4 regions of the Rhizobium sp. Pop5 genome follow, and region 2 is predicted to be linked to each of the others. Evidence: predicted binding sites of a transcription regulator. Region 2 holds the regulator's gene; each other region holds the start of a gene.
What was found. Region 2 encodes LexA, which represses DNA repair genes until DNA is damaged. Its sites were predicted from a motif close to TGTTCNNNNTGTGTTCNG; they were not measured.

Region 1 (4,212 bases), 1.2 Mb from region 2:
CTCTTCGTGCTCGTCGTTCTCGGCGCCGTCGCCCGCTACAACGGCTTCTCGATCCTGGCGCTGCTGCGTTACATCAAGGAAGAGCTGCTGCTGGTTCTCGGCACCTCGTCTTCGGAAGCCGCGCTTCCGGGGCTGATGAACAAGATGGAAAAGGCCGGCTGCAAGCGCTCGGTCGTCGGCCTCGTCATCCCGACAGGCTATTCCTTCAACCTCGACGGCACCAATATCTACATGACGCTTGCAGCCCTCTTCATTGCCCAGGCAACCGGCATCAACCTCTCCTGGGGTGACCAGATCCTGCTGCTCTTGGTGGCGATGCTGAGCTCGAAGGGTGCCGCCGGCATCACCGGCGCCGGCTTCATCACGCTTGCCGCAACCCTCTCCGTCGTGCCCTCCGTACCGGTCGCCGGCATGGCGCTCATCCTCGGCATCGACCGCTTCATGTCGGAATGCCGGGCGCTGACCAACCTCGTCGGCAATGCGGTCGCGACGATCGTCGTGGCGCGCTGGGAGAAGGAGCTGGATACGGTGCAGCTCGCCAGAGCGCTCGGCGGCCATGCCGAGGACACGTCGACTGCCGGGCTGCAGCCGGCGGAATAACCGGCCGCTCTCTTTGTCATCCCTGAATATCGCAGCGGCCCGTTATCTGACGGGCCGTTTCTCTTTGTGCTTCAGCGGTTGTCGCCGAGGAGGCGATCGTAAATGGCGCCGATCGCACTTGCTTCCTTCTCCAGCGCGAAATTCGCCCTGACATGGCGCAGCGCATTCTCGCCATGGGCGATCGCCAGAGCGGGGTCTGCGATGTAAGGGACGATCGCCCGCGTCAGCGCCTCACCGTCGCCGGCGGCCACCACCGAGCCGGTCTCGCCCTCGGCGATGAGTTCGGCATAGGCGCCCGCGTCCGACGCGACCACGGCGGTCCGCGAGGCCATGGCTTCAAGCGGCGTCAGGCCAAAACCTTCGTTGCGGGAAGGGGCGACATAAAGCGTCAAGCGGCGATACCAGACCTTGATATCGGGTACTTCGCCGAGGAAAAGCATCCGGTCGGTGAGGCCCGCGGCGGCAACATCCGCCTTGAGCTTGTCGCCAAAGGCGGTGTGCTCCGCCGTTAGCCGGCCGGAGACGACGGCCGTCCATTCGGGATACTGCGGCAGGAGCTCGATCATCGACTTGACGAAGAGATCGGTGCCTTTCTGATGGCGCACGCGGCCGAAACAGCCGACGAGATAGCGGCCTGGCAGGCCGGTGGCGGTTATGCCGTCATCGGCCGTTTCCGGCGGGTGGAACAGGGAAAGGTCGACGCCGTGCTGGATGACCGTGTGCGGCACCTCGAGGAAGGAGCCGGAACGGTCGCTGGTCGCGATCACCGCGTCCATGCGGCGGATCAGCCATTTCGTATAGGCGGTGTGGCGACGCTGCGCGGCCGAGGTGAAGAGCAGCTTCAGGGGCATGCGCAGGAGATGGCGAAGCAGGATGCCGACGGCCATCTCATTGTTGCGCCGGGCGTGCCAGACGCGGTGGCGTCGGCGCGCGGGCCGGCGCCACAGGCCGAGGAGTTGCGGCCATGTCAGTTTCGCCAAGCCCTCCGGCAGGCCGGGGCCGAGCGTTGCGATCCGGATGCCGAGCCGGATCTGGCACGGAATGAGCTGGACGATGGTCGACGTGACGCCGGAGAGCCGGCGCTTGAAATTGGGCGCGATGATCTCGACGTCACGCATATCAGGCAAGGGATGGGTCTCGTGTCTGGCGGGCGATCAGCCCCAGGAAACCTGGAGGATTTCGTAAGCCTTGGAGCCGCCGGGCGCATTGACTTCGATGGAATCGCCGACTTCCTTGCCGATCAGCGCACGCGCGATCGGGGAGGAAATGGAAATGCGGCCGGCCTTCACATCGGCTTCCTGGTCGCCGACAATCTGGTAGGTCTTTTCTTCCTCGGTGTCCTCGTCGACGAGCTTCACCTTGGCGCCGAACTTGATCTTGTCGCCCGACATCTTGGTGAGATCGATGACCTCGGCGCGCGCCGTCAAGTCTTCCAGCTCGCTGATGCGGCCTTCGTTGTGGCTCTGGGCTTCCTTGGCAGCGTGGTATTCGGCGTTTTCGGAAAGGTCGCCATGGGCACGGGCTTCGGCGATCGCCTCGATGATTCGGGGGCGCTCCTCCTGCTGACGCCAGCGCAGCTCTTCCTGCAGCTTGACGAAACCACCCGGTGTCATCGGTACCTTTTCAACCATTTTTCTGTCCTTCAGTCTTCGTGTCCGCGCAGTCAGGCACACACAAAAGAAAACAGGTCCCGAAGGGGAGCTTCGGAACCGTGCCACAATACTAGTCGAACGCTTATAGCAGATCGCCGAGGCCGATTTCCAGAAAATTCGCATGAATGAAACGTAACCCACTGCGACGTCAGGCGGTGCACCTCGAAAACGGGCAGGGGAGATTGACTTTGCACATTGGAACATATAGTGAACATAGCGATGAAGAAGTCGCTTGCCGAACGCTTGGCCATCCTTTCCGACGCTGCGAAATATGACGCTTCCTGCGCTTCCAGCGGCACGGTGAAACGCGATTCGAGCGCAAGTGGCGGGCTCGGTTCGACGGAGGGAGCCGGCATCTGCCATGCCTATGCTCCGGACGGGCGCTGCATTTCGCTTCTGAAAATCCTGCTGACCAATTTCTGCATCTACGACTGCGCCTATTGCATCAATCGCTCGTCCAGCAATGTCGAGCGGGCACGTTTTACGGCGGAGGAGGTCGTCTGGCTGACGCTGGAATTCTACCGCCGCAACTATATCGAAGGCCTCTTCCTGTCCTCCGGCATCATCCGTTCGTCCGACTACACGATGGAGGAGATGGTCCGCATCTCGCGCGAACTACGCATGACGCATAACTTCCGCGGTTACATCCATCTGAAGGCGATCCCCGAGGCATCGCCGCATCTGATCGAGGAGGCGGGGCTTCATGCCGACAGGCTGTCGCTGAATATCGAGTTGCCGACGGATCAAGGAATTACCCGCTTCGCACCGGAAAAGAAGCCCGCCAATATCAGGCGTTCGATGGGTGATCTCAGGTTGAAGATCGAGGCGGCCGAAGAGCCGACGCTCAAAACGAGGAAACGTCGGCGTTTCGTTCCGGCCGGCCAGAGCACGCAGATGATCGTCGGCGCCGATGGAGCGAACGACGCGACGATCCTTCAGACCAGCGGCCGGCTTTACAGCAGCTATGGCCTCCGACGCGTCTATTATTCCGCCTTCAGCCCGATTCCCGACGCTTCGAAGAATTTGCCGCTCATCAAGCCGCCGCTGATGCGCGAACACCGGCTCTATCAGGCTGACTGGCTCTATCGGTTCTATGGTTTCGGCATCGACGAGATCACCGCGAACCAGGCGGGCGGCATGCTCGATCTCAATCTCGATCCGAAACTTGCCTGGGCGCTTGCCAACCGGGGCGAATTTCCCGTCGACGTGAACCGCGCCGATCGGGAGAAGTTGCTGCGTGTGCCCGGTCTCGGCACCAAGACTGTTAAGGCGATCATTTCGGCGCGGCGCTTCCGCCGTCTGCGGCTCGATGATCTCGCCCGGCTTGGTGTTTCGATCAAGAAGGTTCAATCCTTCATCTCGGCGGAAGGCTGGTCGGCGCGCCGGCTGATCGACCGCCCGGATCTGCGCGCCATGTTCGAGCCGCAGCCCGAACAATTGTCGCTGCTGTGATGCGCCGGGTCGTGCTGGCGGGGCGCGGGGACCTCGCCGAATGGCGCGATGCCGCACGCGCCTTGGCGGGCGCCGGCCTATTGCCCGAGGAGATCGACTGGCGCGAGAAAAGTGCTGAGGCCGATCTTTCATTTCAACGTGACGCCATGCCGCCGGCGCCGGCAACATCAGGCAAGCCGATGACGGTGCCGCCCGCCTTCATCGAGCTTGCGGAGACGGTTCTCTGCCATTCCGATCCGGCGCGGTTTTCCCTGCTTTACCGACTGCTCTGGCGGCTGCAGCTGGACCGGCAGTTGCTGGAGGTGACTTCCGATGAGGATGTCGTGCGGGCCAGGCTGATGGCGAAGAACGTTTGGCGCGACGCGCACAAGATGACGGCCTTCGTCCGCTTCAAGGAAGTGGGTGCGGCATCGGCGGGCCGCCGGAAATTCCTCGCCTGGTTCGAGCCGGACCATCATATCGTCAGGCGCACCGCTCCCTTCTTCCAGCGGCGCTTCACCGACATGGA
Region 2 (4,212 bases):
ACAGAAGCACGTTCGGATTGCCGCTGGCGTTCAGCTTCTTCAGGACGTTCTTCATATCCCAGGGCGCGAGGAACTGGCCCTTCTTGACGTTGACGACGCGGCCGGTTTTAGCGGCGGCAATGAGAAGGTCGGTCTGCCGGCAGAGGAAGGCCGGGATCTGAAGGACGTCGACGGTCTTTGCCACCTCCGCGCATTGCTCGGCGGTATGGACGTCGGTCAGGACGGGAAAGCCGAATTCCTTCTTCAGGTCAGCAAAGATCTCCATGCCCTTTTCAAGCCCGATGCCGCGTTCGGCCGAGAGCGAGGTACGGTTCGCCTTGTCGAACGAGCTCTTGTAGACGAGGCCGATGCCGAGCTTTCCGCAAAGCTCCTTCAGCGTGCCCGCCACCATGAAGGCGTGATCGCGGCTCTCCATCTGGCAGGGCCCGGCGATCAGCGACAGGCGGCCGGTATTGGAAAAGGTGACCTGAGCGTCGCCTTGGCCGATCTTGACTTCGGAATTCGTATTGGTGCTCATCATCTTTCCTCGAAGGCGAAGAGCGTGCCCTGGCCGGGCGCGGGCTTCACCAGAATGCGATTGTTCTTGCGTGTGTAGGTCACCCCGTTAGCAGCCAAATGCGCTTCTGTCACGGCAAGATCGCCGACATTGAAGAGGATCGCCCGGCCGCGCAGCCCCCGCTCGGCGGGCGAGACGGCAATCTCGAAATAGGCTTCCAGCCCTTCCGGCGTCATCAGGCTGATTCTCGCATTCGACGCCGCGATCTTGACGCCAAAACCGGTTTTCTCAATTGCCGACTGCGCAGCGGCAAGGCTGACGAACGGGCCGAACGTGGCTGGTTCCGGCGCACAAAGCGCCACCTCGGCAATGCCGGTGACGCCATTGGCATGTTTCTCCAGCGCATCACGATCGGCGGGAAGCGGGTTGATGCGCTGACAGGTGAAGAGCAAGAGATCGGGCGCACGCAGATCGCCCGCGAAGGCCAATTTGAAGCTGCCGACGCTCTCGGAACCATCCGGCATCTTCATCGGCCGGCTGAACTCCAGCATCTCGCCGGCGCTCGATCCCGTGCTGGCGAACTTCTCATGGTCGCGGGCAGAATCTTCCGTGGCGAAGACGATTGCCGAAAGCCCCTCGTCTCCGCAGCGGAAGCGGAAGGCCTGGTTGCGGGCGGTGAAGACATTGCCTTTTCGCGCTGATGCGTCGCTCTCCTCGACGCTCGCGACGCCGAGCGGCTCCAGATAGGTTTTGTCGGCAAAGAAGACGCAGGCGTTTTCCGTCCCGAAGGGATGACGGGCATCGGCGGCGACGGTGAAGCCGAGCTTGCCGAGCCTCTCGCGCGCCAGGTCGATATTGACGACGGGAAGCACGACATGGTCCAGCGGGTGCGGCGTGGCGGAGCGCTCGTTCATGATATCCCTCTCCCTGAAATGGCTAGAGATGTGCAGCAGCGATCATCTGAATTCAAGATTGCCTGCCGATTGGGCTATGAAAATAAAAATCTCAACGAGTTGATGCGAAGTTTTACGGAAATTTAGCTACTTGCGGAACACATATGGAACATATAGTGTCCGTTCTGGATTTGTTTCAATCACGGGGTCTGACGTCGATGCTCACGCGCAAACAACAGGAGCTTCTCCTTTTCATTCATGAGCGCATGAAGGAATCCGGCGTTCCACCGTCTTTCGACGAGATGAAGGATGCCCTGGACCTGGCCTCCAAATCCGGCATCCACCGCCTGATTACCGCACTCGAGGAGCGAGGTTTCATTCGCCGCCTACCGAACCGTGCTCGCGCTCTCGAGGTCATCAAGCTTCCGGAAGCCTACAGCCCCAGCATTCAGCCCCGGCGCGGCTTTTCGCCGAGCGTCATCGAAGGCAGCCTCGGCAAGCCCCAGCCGGTCGCCGCTCCTGCTTCGGTAAAGCCCGTCGCCGACAATGGTAACTCGATCTCCGTGCCCGTCATGGGGCGAATCGCCGCCGGCGTTCCGATTTCGGCTATCCAGAACAACACGCATGACATCGTCGTTCCGGCCGACATGCTCGGTTCTGGCGAACATTATGCGCTGGAGGTCAAGGGCGATTCGATGATCGACGCCGGCATCTTCGACGGCGACACCGTGATCATCCGCAACGGCAGCACCGCCAGCCCCGGCGACATCGTCGTCGCTCTCGTCGACGACGAGGAAGCGACGCTCAAGCGCTTCCGCCGCAAGGGCGCCTCGATCGCACTGGAAGCGGCCAACCCGGCTTACGAGACCCGTATCTTCGGGCCGGATCGGGTCAAGGTTCAAGGCAAACTCGTCGGCCTTATCCGCCGCTATCATTGACATCGGCTGTGCCGGAATCGGTAAAGCTGTCGCTGCGCCAGTCATAGGCGCGATGGCGCATCCATGGCCTCGACAAGGTGTCGAATGCGGTCGCGACTTCAAGGCCGCCATCCGTAAAGCGCAGCTCGAGGGAGCCAGTCCTGCGCAGCGTTTCACCGGTGAAGAGTGATGCGCCTGTGCGGCAGCGATCGAAACGCAGCCGTACCGAAGTCACGATGATATCGGCGGCATCGCAGGCGGGGCCGAGATAGGCGGCATTGTCGATGACGGTCACGACTTTTCCATTGCCAAGTCGCGATACGCACCAGGCCTTCTTCACGCAGGAAAAGCGGTTTGTTTCACCACCGGTCGCCGCCGCCCGCATCGCGACCCTCGCTTCGTCCTGCTGATCGCCGGAAAGCCTGACGCGACGACCGTCTCCCTCGGGAATGGCGGGGCCGTCCAGCATCTTCGGCGGATAGTGGGTCGGCAGGACAAGTGCTCTCTGCCACTGGTCGAAGATGAAATCCGGCGGCCTTTCACGATTGGAGGCCAATGCCGCCCTCTCGGCGATCGCGACAAGTCCGCCATCTTCCGAAATCACCAGATCAGGCGATCGGGGGACCGGCAGGACGATCAGGGTCAGCGTCGAAGCCGCGATAATGGCGGTGCCGATATGGCGCAGCCGGGTGCGCAGCAGCATCATGAGCAGGAAGCCCGCAACCGCCACGGCGAAATACCAGCCGGGCAAGCGGCCGACGCCGATATCACCGCCCCAACCCGATACCGTCTTGGCGATCTTCATCACCAGCTCAAGGCCGAAGCCTGCGACCTGCCAAAACGGACCGTCGAGGCCAAAGGGCATCAGCAGCATCGCCATCATTCCGAATGGCATGACAATGCAGGAGATGACTGGCATGGCCGCAAGGTTCGCCGGAAGTCCATAGGCAGTCAGCCGATGGAAATGCTCGATCGAAAACAGTGCGGTCGATAGACCGCCAATGAGCGAGGTCAGGAAGATGCCGCCAAAGAAGCCTCCGACCACGAAGACGGGCTTCATGACCGGCAGCTTGGCAAACGCATTCTCCCGCATCGATCGCCTTTTCCAGAGATCGTAGCCGGCAACCAGGGCAAGCGTTGCCGCAAAGGACATCTGGAAGCTCGGTCCCAGCACTTCCGACGGCGAGATCGACAGGATTACGAGAGCTGATAGGGCCACGTTTCTCAGGCTGATCGACGGCCGGTCGAAGAATACGGCAATCAGCATGATCGCCATCATGATGAAGGCGCGTTCGGCAGAGACCGCGAAGCCGGAGATCAAATAGTAGGCTGTTACGGCGGCAAGCGCACCGGCTGCGGCGATTTTCTTTGTCGGCCAAGCCTGGGCAATGCTCGGAAGCAGGCTGAGGATGACGCGCAGTCCGACAAAGAAGATGCCGGCCGACAATGCCATGTTGAGACCAGAGATGGCAACGATATGGGCAAGGCCGGACTGCCGGAGCGCCTCCGTCGTCTCATCCGAGATCGCACGTCTCTCATCAGTGACAAGAGAGGCAGCAAAGGCGCCGGTATCGCCGGGCAAGACCAGCCGTATGCGGTCGCCGATGCCGCTGCGCAACCGGTATAGCCATTCGAGCAGAGCGTCCGATATCGATCCGGCGCTTTCCGGCTCCGCTTGCGCATCGACCTTCGTCGGCGCGCCGTAGAAGAAACCATTCGCGCCGATGCCATCGAAGTAGGCTCCGAAGGAGAAATCGTTGAGCTCGGGAAGCGCCGGGCCTGCCGGCGGTGTCAGCCGAGCCCTGCCTGATATGATGTCACCGATCTCGAAGGGAACATCCGCACCGCGGACGATCGCGGTTATGCGCTCCGGCGGCCGCTTCACCTCCGGTGCCTCGGTGTCGCT
Region 3 (4,212 bases), 1.5 Mb from region 2:
GCGGCACTGGCCAGTTCGCCGACATTGGCAGCGATTTCATTGGCGATCGATTTTGCTTCGAGATTGGCCTGATCCATCGTCAGCGTCTGGACGCGATCCCGGGTCTGGCCGATGAGGAAAAAGTTCGAAACGATCAGAACAAGCGCGATGGCGATGCCTGTGATGACGATGAGCTTCGCCGCAAGCGATTTCATACGAAAAATGAACATAGGGTCCTCGGGCAAGGATACGCCGAATGGGCATTCTTCGGCGCAGGAGCGAAGGCCTCGCTCCGTCATGGAGCAGCCGCGTGGATGACCGGATCTCAAACAGCAGAAGCCGGCGACCATGAGCAGGATCGCCAGATATCTCTTAAATTTGAATGAAACTTTAGAGGCTAGCCCAGGGAAAACCGCAGGAATTCCCTTAAAATCAAGGGGCTCTTTCGGCGGCTTCGCAAAAGAGACGGAGTTATATTCTGTCTGCGACTTCTCCGCTCGAGGGGATCGAAGGTTGCGCTCCGGCCTTGAGGCATGCGAGCGAACCGGCAACGGCTGCGCGGCGCAGCGCCGAGGCGAAATCGAGCCCCTCGTCGAGGCTCGCGGCGAAATAGCCGCAGAAGGTGTCTCCCGCGCCGACCGTATCGACAGGTTCGATCACCAGGCCCCGAGCCCTTGAAATTGCCCCGTCGCGAATGGCGATAACCCCATCGCCGCCGAGCGTCACGATCAGCGTCTGGCCGGTCTCCTGATGCAGGCGGAGAAGCGCTGCCTCGCGCGCGGCGGCGTCCATGCCGTTCTGTCCGGCGAGCCGCTCGAACTCGGTCTCGTTGGCAATGACGATATCAGCGAGCCGGCCGAGACGCGGCGCGTCGGGGATCAGCGGAGCAAGGTTGAGAATGCTGGTGACGCCCTTGGCGCGGGCGGCCGACAGCGCGCGCTCGACGGCCGCGACGGGCACTTCGAGCTGCAGCATCAGGATATCGCCTTCGTTCATGCCGCCGACAGCAGTTTCGGCATCGGCTGATGTGACCAGGCCGTTGGCGCCAGGAACGACGGCAATCATGTTTTCCCCGTCACCGCCGACAAGGATCAGCGCCGTGCCGGTGGGACCATCGACATGGCTGACGAGGGAGAGATCGGTTCCCGCATCGTCGAGCAGGGCAAGGGCATCAGCGGCAAAGGCATCCTTGCCGACGGCGCCGGCCATATGCACGTGGCGGCCGGCGCGGCGCGCCGCCAGCGCCTGGTTGGCGCCCTTGCCACCGGCTGCCGTGGCAAAACCGTTGCCGGCCACGGTTTCGCCGGGCTTCGGCAGGCGGTCGGTCGTGGCGATGAGATCCATGTTGATGGACCCGAAAACTGTAATCATGAAGATGCCTCGTCATCTGGAGCCTGCTGGCGACGGCATGCTCCAACTTTTCGGTAGAATTGCGGGCGCGACACTGCCCGAAGCGGTCACTCCTCGTCAACCACCCGCAGCTTGAGAAGGCCGGTGCGGCTTTCCACTGATTTGGTCGCGGGCTCGCTGTCCCGGGCCGGCTTGCCGTCGCCCGCCTCGAATTCCAGCGCTTCGATCTTGGCACCGCGCTTGGTGAGCTTGTCGGCAGAGGTGACAACCATGTCGATATCCTTCTGCGCCATGGCGAAATGGCCTTGCAGCTTGCGCACCCGCTCGTCGAGACGGCCGAGATCGTCCATCAGGATCGCCACCTCGCCCTGGATCAGATGCGCCTGCGCCCGCATGCGCTGATCCTTGAGGACGGCCTGGATGACCTGGATCGACAACATCAGCAGCGACGGCGAGACGATGACGATGCGCGAACGGTGCGCCTTCTGCACCACCGGTTCGAAGTTTTCATGGATCTCGGCGAAGATCGATTCGGAGGGCACGAAGAGAAAGGCCGTATCCTGGGTTTCCCCCTGGATCAGATATTTCTCCGAAATGTCCCGGATATGGACTTCCATATCGCGGCGGAACTGCTGACTTGCGATCTTGCCGGCCTCGGGACTGCCCGCGTCACGAATCGCGTTCCAGGCTTCGAGCGGGAATTTCGCGTCGATCACCAGCGACGGTGCGTCGTTCGGCATGCGGATCGTGCAGTCCGGCCGCGAGCCGTTGGAGAGCGTCGGCTGGAAGGCATAGGCGCCCATCGGCAGGCCATCGGCGATGATCGTTTCCATACGCGATTGGCCGAAGGCGCCGCGCGTCTGCTTGTTGGACAGAATGGCCTGCAAGCCGACGACATCCTTGGCGAGAGTCTGGATATTGTTCTGTGCGGCATCGATGACCGCCAGTCGCTCCTGAAGCCGCTGCAGGTTCTCATGCGTCGATTTCGTCTGCTCGGTGATCGTCGAACTCACTCGCTGCGACATGCCGTCCAGGCGTTGGTTGATCGCCTGGTTGAGTTCGCTCTGCCGTGCGCCGAAGACCTCGGCCATGGCCGTGATGCGGCCCTGCATCTCCGCCTGGATTTTCAGAAGCTCGGCCATGCGGGCCTCACCTTCGGCCGCGCGCAGGCTAGCCTCCTCCGCCTGCTCGCGGCGAAGGCTGGCGCCGCGCAAGAGAAGGGCGACCGCCAACAGGACGAGGACCGCAAGAGCCCCGCCGGCAAGCGCCAGCATGGCCGGGCTGATCGAGACAAGGGAAAGAGCGAACGAATCGGAATGACTGGTCATGCCGCAACCATAACAGAAGAAATGACAACATATAGATCAAAACGTGAACAAAATTGACGGTCCCCAATATCTTCGCAAACCGCTGTTCTTCCTCATCACAAAAAAATCGCAGCCTAATTTAACGATTGCTCAACCATATTCGCCAAAACCTGTGGCGTAGAATTTCCCTCCCGCGCGTTTGCGCCAAGCATAGAGATCCCCATGACGTCCCAGCAGACCGACAGTGCCCTCGGGCAGCGCCTTGATTTCATCGAACTGGATGAGGCGGCGCGCAAGTCGATGCGAGATCTGCGCCCTGTCATATCGGAGCTGATCGGCGGCGCGCTCGACAAATTCTACGCCAAGATCGCCAGGACCTCCGCCGTCGCCGGCCTTTTTGCCGATAAATCCCATATGGGTCACGCCAAGAAGCGCCAGCAGGATCATTGGGCCAATCTCGCCGGCGGTGCATTCGACGAGAGCTACGTTGCCGGCGTGACTGCCGTCGGTCGCACACATGCCCGCATCGGGCTGGAGCCGCGCTGGTATATCGGCGGTTACGCCATCCTCATGTCGGAACTCGTCAAGGGCATCATGGAGAAACAGTGGCCCTCGGTCTTCGCGCGCCGGCAGGGCAAGCAGCTGGCCGAGACGCTGTCGGCCGTCATCAAGGCCGGCATGCTCGACATGGATTATTCCATCTCGGTCTACTTGGAAACGCTTGAAGCCAAGCGGCGTGCATTGGAGGAGGAGCGCGCCCAGGCCGAGGCCGACCAGAAAATGGCGCTGGAGCAACTGCGCCGCGGTCTGGAAGCGCTGTCGAACGGTGATCTGGAAGCCACCCTCCCGATCGATCTGCCGGGCAACTTCCGGCAGATGGCCGAGGATTATAACCGCGCCGTCAGCGCCCTTCGCAAGTCTTTTGCATCCGTGCGCGACACATCGGGCCATATCATGAGCGGCGCCGACGTCATTTCCAACGCCACCAACGACCTTGCGCTGCGCACCGCCCAGCAGGCGGCGGGCGTCGAGGAAAGTTCGGCCGCCCTGCAGCAGCTTTCCGTCAGCGTCGGGCAGACAGCCGCCAATGCCGAGAAGGCATCGGATGCCGTGCGCGAGACGCAGCAGAAGGCAAAGAACTCGGGTGAACTCGTCACCAGCGCCGTTTCGGCGATGGCCGGCATCGAAAAATCTTCGACCGAGATCTCCAAGATCATCGGCGTCATCGACGAGATCGCCTTCCAGACCAATTTGCTCGCATTGAATGCCGGTGTCGAAGCGGCCCGTGCCGGTGACGCCGGCAAGGGTTTTGCGGTCGTCGCCCAGGAGGTCCGCCAGCTCGCCCAGCGCACCGCCGACGCAGCCAAGGAGATCAAGAACCTCATCTCTCAGAGTTCGACCCAGGTCAACCAGGGTGTCGGCATCGTCTCCAGCACCGGCGAGGCGCTGAACGACATGATCGGCCGCATCGATATCATCAACCGTTTCGTCGCCGATATCGCCGCCACCGCCCGCGATCAGGCGACCGGCGTCAACGAGGTCAGCGTAGCGATCCGCAGCATGGGCGAAATCACCC
Region 4 (4,212 bases), 1.1 Mb from region 2:
TCTGCGTCATGTTCCTCCCGGCATTGTCTACGGCGCCAGCGTTGCCTCAGATGTATCGGATACGGGTCTGGATGCAAAGCGGCGCTCGCGCCAGAGGATGTAGAAGCCCGATGCCATGATGATCATGATGCCGAGCCATTTGACCGCATTCGGAAAGTCGCCGAAAACAAGCCAGGCGAAGATCGTCGCCGAGACGATCTCGAAATATTGCAGCGGCGCCAGCGTCGAGGCCGGGGCCGCGCGATAGGCATAGACACCGAGGATGCCCGCCGTCGCAGCGGTGGCGCCGACGCCAGCGAGGTAGAGCCAGGCGCTGCCTTCGGGCATGACGGGATCGAAGATATCGGAGCCGCTTCCCTGCCCAAAAACAAGCAGGGCGGCGCAGAAGAGCAGGCCCCAGATGCCCATCTGAAACTGCATCGCCCACGGATCTTCCTTGTGCGAGAGGACGCGGGTCATCAGCACGAAGGTCGCGACGCAGAGCGCGCTGAGAACAGGCAGGAGCGCGACATAGCCGACCTCCTCGAAACTCGGCTGGATGATCAGCATCGCCCCGAAGAAGCCGACGCCGCAGGCGGTGTAGCGCCGCCAGCCGATCGTTTCCTTCAGGAAAATGCCGCCGAAGATCGTCACGATGATCGGCTCAACGAAGAAGATCGCAATCGCGTCGGCGACCGCCATGTATTTCAGCGTGGTGACGAAGGAGATCATCGAGACGGTGATGATCGCGCCACGGATGGCATGGAAGAGGTTCTGGCTCCAGGAGAAATCGGCAAAGCTGCGCCGCCACAGCACGATCGGCAGCATGCAGAGCGCCTGGACGGCGAAGCGGCCGGCGGTGACTTCTGCGGACGGGATAGTGACGACAGCAAGCTTGGAGAAGATGTCGATGGTCGGCGAGACCATCACCGATAGAAACATCAGCCCAAGCCCGGTCGTCACTTCGGAAGCGGACGAAGCGGGGCGGGCGGAAGTGTTGCTCATGATGGAATCCCTGTGGCTCAGGTTCTCGCGACGGCGGTGTCGCACCAGTCCGCGAAGGCCGCGATCGCTTGATCCGCGCCGACCTCGTTTAGAGTTTCGTGCCGCATATTCTGATATATCACCGTGTTGATACGAGAGAAGCCGTGGGTTTTCAAATGGTTTGACAGCCAGAGAGTGGCTTTTCCACGCTCCGTTGCGGGATCTTCTCCGCCGCCGACCAGATGGATCGGCATATCGCGCCGCAGCTGGTCGAGGTGGATCTTCTGCGGTGGGCGGAAGGTCATCTCGAAGAGATCGAGCCAGAGAGAGACCGAGGCATCGAAGCCGCAAAGCGGATCGGCGACATATTTGTCGACCTCGCCCGGAATGCGCGACAGCCAGTCGAATTCGGTGCGGCGGTTAGGAATGGATCTGCCCCAGGCACCGAAGGTGAGCTTTGGCAAGAGGCCGCTCGGCACATCGGAGCCCTTCAGCATGCGCTCGGCAAGGAGGATCGCCTGAGCGGCGCGGCCGGCAAGGCCGACGGCGAAATTCGAATTCCAGACCGCGACGGCATCGAAATCGGCAGGTGCCGTTATCGCCGTATTGAGGGCGATGAGGCCGCCCATCGAATGGCCGAAGAGGATCACAGGCAGGCCCTGATGGCGGGACGCGGCATGGGCGCGCATGGCAATGACGTCGCCGATCACCTTTTCGACGCCGTCGCGCCGGGCGAAGCGGCCGATCGGCGCGTCGGGCGCCGTCGTCTCACCGTGGCCGCGATGATCATGGGCATAGACGTGATAGCCGCGCGACGCCATCATCTCGGCAAAGGCGCAATAACGTTTGGAATGTTCGGCGAGCCCGTGCGATATCAACAGGATGCCGCGTGCCGGAGCGGCAGCCTCGGCATGATGATAGGCGAGCGACGCATCCGGCAAGGCCAGCCTTTGCGTATCAGAAAACATGCGGATCCTCCCGGTCGCAGCAGACCAGATCGCGCGGCAAATGCAACATCAGCGTTTGATTTATCCGATAACAATTTTTTGGGTTTGCTGCGATTCAGGGTTGCGGGCTTTTGATCTTCGTGCTTATTTGTTCCCGTATTGTTCTTTTGGGGGTTGAAAATGAGCAGCATTGAGTTGCGTACCTTGGCGTTCGCCTTGTCGATGGTTCTTGCCGGCGCCGCCACGGCGCAGGAGGGTGGCGGGCGTACCCGCTTCATTCTTGCGGCGAGCTGGCAGCCCGCCTTTTGCCAGACGAACCAGAAGAAGGCCGAATGCGCGAGCCAGACCGGTGAGCGTTCGGACGCGACGAATTTCTCGCTGCACGGGCTCTGGCCGATGAAGCAGGATTATTGCGGTGTGAGCGCCGAGCAGAAGGCCGCCGACAAGGACGGCAAATGGAATGAATTGCCGGAGGTTACGCTTTCGGCGGAGGCGAAGTCGGCGCTCGCAAAGGCAATGCCCGGCACGCAATCCGGCCTGGAACGGCATGAATGGGTGAAGCACGGCACCTGCATTGGAATGAGCGCCGAAGACTATTTCGGCGTCGGTATGCATCTCGTCGGCGCGCTCAACGCGTCGGCCGTGCGCGATCTCTTCGCCGCCAATATCGGCAAGACGCTCAAGGCCGATGAGATCAAGGCGGCTTTCGACAAGAGCTTCGGTCCCGGTGCGGCCGACCGCGTCAAGATGAGCTGCCGGCGGGCCGGCAAGGTCAGGGTGATCAGCGAGTTGACGATCGGGCTTTCAGAGAGTGCGGGAACGGCCTCGGCAAAGAGTGCGGCGCTTGCCGATCTGATCCAGGGGGCCGGCAAAACCTCGTTCGGCTGCGACGAAGGTGTCGTCGACGCGGCGGGCTTCTGACCGGAAATCCTGCCTAAACCGGGTTTCGGCGTTGCCCGCAGGCGCTGTTTCGCCTACATAGCGGCACGATCGAAGTTTCCCGCCCGGAGCAGCGCAGTATGGCACGTCAGTTCATCTATCACATGTCCGGCCTCAACAAGGCCTATGGCAACAAGAAGATCCTGGAGAATATCCACCTTTCTTTCTACCCGGATGCCAAGATCGGCATCCTCGGGCCGAACGGCGCCGGTAAATCCACTGTGCTGCGCATCATTGCCGGCCAGGACAAGGAGTATACCGGCGAAGCCTGGCTCGCCGAAGGTGCGACGGTCGGCTATCTCGAGCAGGAGCCGAAACTCGATGCCAGCAAGACGGTGTTCGAGAACGTCATGGAGGGCGTAGCCTCGAAGACGGCCGTGCTAGAGCGTTACAATGAACTGATGATGAACTATTCCGACGAGACGGCGGAAGAGGGAGCCAAGCTCCAGGACATCATCGACAGCCAGAACCTCTGGGATCTGGAAAGCCAAGTCGAAATGGCGATGGAAGCGCTGCGCTGCCCGCCGCGTGACGCCGAGGTCACCAGCCTTTCCGGTGGTGAGCGCCGCCGTATCGCGCTTTGCCGCCTGCTGCTTTCGCAGCCGGACCTGCTGCTGCTCGACGAACCGACCAACCACCTGGACGCCGAAACCATCGCCTGGCTCGAAAAGCATCTGCGGGACTATCCGGGCGCCGTGATGATGATCACCCACGACCGCTACTTCCTGGACAATGTCACCGGCTGGATCCTCGAACTCGACCGCGGCCGCGGTATTCCCTACGAGGGCAACTACTCGGCCTACCTGCTCGCCAAGGCCAAGCGCATGCAGCAGGAAAACCGGGAAGAGGCAGGCCGTCAAAAGGCGATCAGCCGCGAACAGGAATGGATCGCTTCCAGCCCGAAGGCCCGGCAGGCCAAGTCCAAGGCGCGTATCAAGTCCTACGAGCAACTCGTGGAAGCCGCCGAGAAGCAGCGTCCCGGCGACGCGCAGATCATCATCCCGGTCAGCGAACGGCTCGGCCAGGTGGTCATCGAGATGCAAGGCATCACGAAGGGCTTCGAGGGCCGCACGCTGATCAACGACCTGTCGATCAAGCTGCCGCCGGGCGGCATCGTCGGTATCATCGGCCCGAACGGCGCCGGCAAGACGACCTTGTTCAAGATGATCACCGGCCAGGAAAAGCCGGATAGCGGTTCGATCCGCATCGGCGAGACCGTGCATCTCGGTTATGTCGACCAGAGCCGCGACGCGCTGGCCGCCGACAAGACGGTCTGGGAGGAAATCTCCGGCGGCGCGGAAATCATCAAGCTCGGCAAGTTCGATATGAACTCCAGAGCCTATTGCGGCGCCTTCAACTTCAA

Region 1: a site for LexA is predicted at 2,449-2,466, ahead of NE852_RS15660 (putative DNA modification/repair radical SAM protein). Genes of this name have one in related genera too.
Region 3: a site for LexA is predicted at 2,690-2,707, ahead of NE852_RS02455 (DNA recombination protein RmuC). Genes of this name have one in related genera too.
Region 4: a site for LexA is predicted at 2,060-2,077, ahead of NE852_RS15140 (ribonuclease). Genes of this name have one in related genera too.

The regions. Positions count from the first base shown of each region.
Region 1 covers NZ_CP099399.1:2,693,622-2,697,833, reverse strand. The annotation lists gene NE852_RS15675 (dicarboxylate/amino acid:cation symporter) at 1-600, shown strand, start outside; gene NE852_RS15670 (glycosyltransferase family 4 protein) at 672-1,727, opposite strand; gene greA (transcription elongation factor GreA) at 1,755-2,231, opposite strand; gene NE852_RS15660 (putative DNA modification/repair radical SAM protein) at 2,472-3,704, shown strand; gene NE852_RS15655 (UdgX family uracil-DNA binding protein) at 3,704-4,212, shown strand, end outside.
Region 2 covers NZ_CP099399.1:1,535,636-1,539,847, reverse strand. The annotation lists gene kdsA (3-deoxy-8-phosphooctulonate synthase) at 1-517, opposite strand, end outside; gene NE852_RS09810 (VOC family protein) at 517-1,410, opposite strand; gene lexA (transcriptional repressor LexA) at 1,608-2,327, shown strand; gene NE852_RS09800 (ComEC/Rec2 family competence protein) at 2,308-4,212, opposite strand, start outside.
Region 3 covers NZ_CP099399.1:55,257-59,468, forward strand. The annotation lists gene NE852_RS02445 (methyl-accepting chemotaxis protein) at 1-209, opposite strand, end outside; gene NE852_RS02450 (ribokinase) at 451-1,350, opposite strand; gene NE852_RS02455 (DNA recombination protein RmuC) at 1,437-2,657, opposite strand; gene NE852_RS02460 (globin-coupled sensor protein) at 2,859-4,212, shown strand, end outside.
Region 4 covers NZ_CP099399.1:2,593,704-2,597,915, reverse strand. The annotation lists gene NE852_RS15155 (CaiB/BaiF CoA-transferase family protein) at 1-10, opposite strand, end outside; gene NE852_RS15150 (DMT family transporter) at 28-984, opposite strand; gene NE852_RS15145 (alpha/beta fold hydrolase) at 1,002-1,931, opposite strand; gene NE852_RS15140 (ribonuclease) at 2,091-2,831, shown strand; gene ettA (energy-dependent translational throttle protein EttA) at 2,930-4,212, shown strand, end outside.